Regions from separate parts of the Serratia sp. TSA_105.2 genome, predicted to be linked through region 2. Evidence: predicted binding sites of a transcription regulator. Region 2 holds the regulator's gene; the other holds the start of a gene.
What was found. The regulator CRP, encoded in region 2, controls carbon source genes, mostly activating them, when cyclic AMP is high. The targets are predictions, from matches to a motif close to ATGTGANNNNNNTCACAT.

Region 1 (2,202 bases), on a different contig from region 2:
AAGAATTATCTGGCTGCCGGACTGAAACCGGCACAGATGAACCTGGGCATCGGTTTCTACGGCCGGGTACCGAAACGGGCGACCGAGGCGGGCATCGACTGGGACAAGCCGGACGCCGCCAAGCATCCGGTGACGCAGCCTGACTTTAGCAAGCGAGAAACCGCCCTGTTCAACGCGTTGGGGCTGGATCTCAGCAAAGACACTTACTTTAAATACCACGATATCGTCAGCAAATTGCTCAACGATCCGCAGCATCGTTTTCGCGAACACTGGGATGACGACGCCAAGGTGCCTTACCTGACGCTGCAATCTGCCGCAGGCAAACCGCTGTTCGCTATCTCCTACGAGAACCCGCGTTCGGTGGCTATCAAAGCCGAGTACATCAAAAGCCAGGGATTGGGTGGGGCGATGTTCTGGGAGTACGGCGCGGACGACAATAACCGGCTGGCGCAGCAGCTGGCGGAATCGCTGGGGATTAAGGGCGAAAAACGGTGAATCGACGGGGCGATGGCGTCATCGCCCCGCTTTAGAGCAGCCTTACTGCGGTTTGAGTTTGGCCAGCGGCTCGGCAACGAACTGCTGTTTCAGCTCTTGCTTGCTCTTCATCACGATCTGCCCGTCGGTGCCGATGCTCATGTGCTGCGGATCGACGTTGTTCATCGACTGCCACAGCATCACCGCCTGCAGGCTGTTTTCTTTTTGCTCCGGCGTCAGCGCCACGCCGTCCGGCCATTTGCCCAGCTCAACCGCCTGTACCAGGCGCTGGTATATCTCGGGCGTCATCGCCGCAATCAGATCTTTCACGTCCATCAGAGCCCTTCTCGCTTACGGATGAATAATTAGCTGAATCGATTTTGTTGGTTAAATTACCACTTAGCCGGCCGTTTGGTCGCCATTTTCGCCATCGGTGAAACTCAGCGAGGCGGAGTTGACGCAATAACGGTCACCGGTCGGCTGCGGGCCATCGGGGAAAACGTGCCCCAGGTGCGCGTCGCAATGGCCGCAGCGGATTTCAACACGGTGCATATTATGTGAATTATCATCAAGATAACGGATTGCATCGGCGGAAACCGGCTCATAAAAGCTCGGCCAGCCGCAGCCGGAATCGTATTTGGTTTCGGAATAGAACAGCGGCTGGTTACAGCACAGGCAATGGTACACGCCCTCGCGCTTGTTGTGCAGCAATTTGCCGCTGAACGGCGCTTCGGTGCCGCGCTGTTGCGTCACATAACGTTGGATTTCATTCAGTTCCGTGACCGGATGACCGGGGGTTGTCTCTTTAGCCATTTGTGCCTATCTCTGAATGTGGATAATGTCAACGAAAACAATGATTAATAATAACAAAAAATTAACACCGCTGCAGGGGTTTTTGGCCTAAACTGTAGCCCATAAAGGCCACGTCACGATGATATGTGATAGCGATCACACATCTTGCGTATGCTGACTTTATACTTGGCGGCTTGTCCCCATATAACGGATGAGGCCGAGCGCAAATGGACTGTGCAATAAGCGTGCAAAACCACCCTTCCGGTTTGACTTGCCGCAAGAATTGACACGATTCCGCTTGACGCTGGGTAAGGTTTTTGTAATTTTACAACCAACCTTTTATTCACTAACAAATAGCTGGTGGAATATATGACTATCAAAGTAGGTATCAACGGTTTTGGCCGTATCGGTCGCATTGTTTTCCGTGCTGCTCAAGAGCGTTCTGACATCGAGATCGTTGCAATCAACGACCTGTTGGACGCAGAGTACATGGCTTACATGCTGAAGTATGACTCTACTCACGGCCGTTTCAACGGTACGGTAGAAGTTAAAGACGGCCACCTGGTTGTTAACGGCAAAACCATCCGTGTTACCGCAGAGAAAGACCCGGCTAACCTGAAGTGGAACGAAGTGGGCGTTGACGTGGTTGCTGAAGCGACCGGTATCTTCCTGACCGACGAAACCGCACGTAAACACATCACCGCTGGCGCTAAAAAAGTCGTTCTGACTGGCCCATCCAAAGATGCGACCCCAATGTTCGTGCGTGGCGCCAACTTTGATAAATATGCCGGCCAGGACATCGTGTCCAACGCCTCTTGCACCACCAACTGCCTGGCGCCACTGGCTAAAGTCATCAACGACAACTTCGGTATCGTTGAAGGCCTGATGACCACCGTTCACGCGACCACCGCCACGCAGAAAACCGTTGATGGCCCG
Region 2 (2,202 bases):
GCCGGCCGGCGATCACCTGAGCATTGCGGCGAATGATCGCTTCGGCCTGGCTCTGCTCCACCAGTTTTTGCACCTCTTCCGGCAGATGCAGGCTGACGGTGATGTGCTCCTGCAGGTCCATCGCCACCTGAAAGGCGCGCTGCAGGCGCTTTTGCTCGAGGTTGTTGGCGTGCGGCAGGAAATTAAGCTGTTGGTACAACAGGCTGATCAGGTCCATCACCTTTTGCTGGCGCACCAGCAGCGGAGGCAGCGCGGTCTGCGGATCGGTGTGCTGGGTCAGCAGCGAGTATTTGGCTTCGAAATAGTCCGCCAGTTCCAGGTAGAGCTGGCTGAGCGTCTCGCGCATCGGCTGCTCTTTCCACAGCTTGAACCAGAACCAGGTGAATAAGCCGTACCAGGCGGTGCCGATGGCGTACAGCAGCGGCGCCTGCCAGATGGGCACCGTGCCGGCCGTGCTGAGGGCGAAGATGGCGGCCACCAGCGCCGCCGGCAACAGCCGGGCGTGCAGCGGGCTGATTTCACCGGTGACGCCGAGCAGCAGCGCCAGGCCCAGCATCAGCGCCGGCAGCGGCAGGTGCCACAACATGGCCTGTTGCAGCAGCACGCTGCTGAAGGCGAACAGCGACCCGCCGACGATCAGCCGTTTAAAGAAGCGCTTATGCGGCGTGTCCAGCCCGGCGATATTGCAGCAGGCGGGCACCAGAGAGAACATCAGGCCGAGCTGCAGCTGGCCTATCAGCAGGCCGAACAGCACCGGCAGGCACAACACCAGCGTTTGTCGCAGTGCGTAGTTGATTTCCGGGTGGTAGATCAGGCGGCGCCACATGGCAGAGAGCAGATAAAAAAACGGCGCAGATTGCGCCGTTTCTTCAGAGATTAACGGGTGCCGTAGACGACAATGGTTTTGCCGTGGGCGGAAATCAGGTTTTGATCTTCCAGCATTTTCAGAATACGGCCAACGGTTTCACGCGAGCAGCCGACGATCTGGCCGATCTCCTGACGGGTGATTTTGATCTGCATGCCGTCCGGGTGAGTCATGGCGTCGGGTTGCTTCGCCAGATTCAGCAGGGTTTGCGCGATGCGGCCGGTAACGTCCAGGAAGGCGAGGTTGCCCACTTTTTCGGAGGTGACCTGCAGGCGGCTCGCCATTTGGGCGGACAGACGCATCAGGATGTCCGGGTTCACCTGGATCAACTGACGGAATTTCTTGTAGGAAATTTCGGCCACTTCACAGGCGGTTTTCGCGCGAACCCAGGCGCTGCGCTCCTGGCCTTCTTCGAACAATCCGAGCTCGCCGATGAAATCCCCCTGGTTGAGGTAGGACAGGATCATCTCTTTACCTTCTTCATCCTTGATCAGCACCGCGACGGAGCCTTTCACGATGTAGTAAAGCGTTTCGGCCTTTTCACCTTGGTGAATCAGCGTACTCTTCGATGGATATTTGTGGATATGGCAATGAGACAGGAACCATTCGAGAGTAGGGTCTGTTTGCGGTTTGCCGAGAACCATTCGCTGTTATCCTCTGTTGTTATCGCTGCCTTGTGTCACAGGGGTCAGAGTTCCCTGTAAAACCCGCCTGTAGCCGCAGTCATGAGCGAGGGCTACCGGCAAGTTTTGAGGCGTGTCATAAAAATACGCTGTCGCTCTAGCATATTAACTTGCCGTAAGCGCTGCAAGCTACATTCTGTTAACATACCGGTAAAGGAGCCTTTCTCTGGGCGTTTCCCTGAAATTCAGTGTCCCGGAAAGATTTATTGCGGCTCTGTTTGTAGCACAGAGTAAGGCGGGTGTCTCGTGTTGTCTCGCTTCAGCATGATTAGCATCAGGTTACGTTGCCTGTTTCTATGCGAAAGCGTACCCTGATTTTAAGAAATCAACCGGAGTGACCAGAATGCAGGCAAGAGTTAAATGGGTGGAAGGGTTAACGTTTTTGGGTGAATCGGCCTCCGGCCACCAGGTGCTGATGGACGGCAACGCCGGTGATAAAGCGCCCAGCCCGATGGAGATGGTGCTGATGTCGGTGGGCGGCTGCAGCGCGATCGACGTGGTGTCCATCCTGCAAAAAGGGCGCAACGACGTGCGCGACTGCGAGGTGAAGCTGACCTCCGAGCGCCGCGAAGAAGCCCCGCGGTTGTTCACCCATATCAACCTGCACTTCATCGTTACCGGCCAGGACCTGACCGACAAGATCGTCGAGCGTGC

Region 1: msrB (peptide-methionine (R)-S-oxide reductase MsrB) is a predicted target of CRP. The motif match lies at 1,411-1,428, and genes of this name have one in related genera.

The regions. Positions count from the first base shown of each region.
Region 1 covers NZ_JBQZFT010000010.1:102,021-104,222, forward strand. Annotated here, with positions in the region: gene ACUTSC_RS21645 (glycoside hydrolase family 18 protein) at 1-495, shown strand, start outside; gene ACUTSC_RS21650 (YeaC family protein) at 538-810, opposite strand; gene msrB (peptide-methionine (R)-S-oxide reductase MsrB) at 874-1,287, opposite strand; gene gapA (glyceraldehyde-3-phosphate dehydrogenase) at 1,636-2,202, shown strand, end outside.
Region 2 covers NZ_JBQZFT010000017.1:24,195-26,396, reverse strand. Annotated here, with positions in the region: gene ACUTSC_RS24280 (YccS/YhfK family putative transporter) at 1-826, opposite strand, end outside; gene crp (cAMP-activated global transcriptional regulator CRP) at 877-1,509, opposite strand; gene ACUTSC_RS24270 (OsmC family protein) at 1,892-2,202, shown strand, end outside.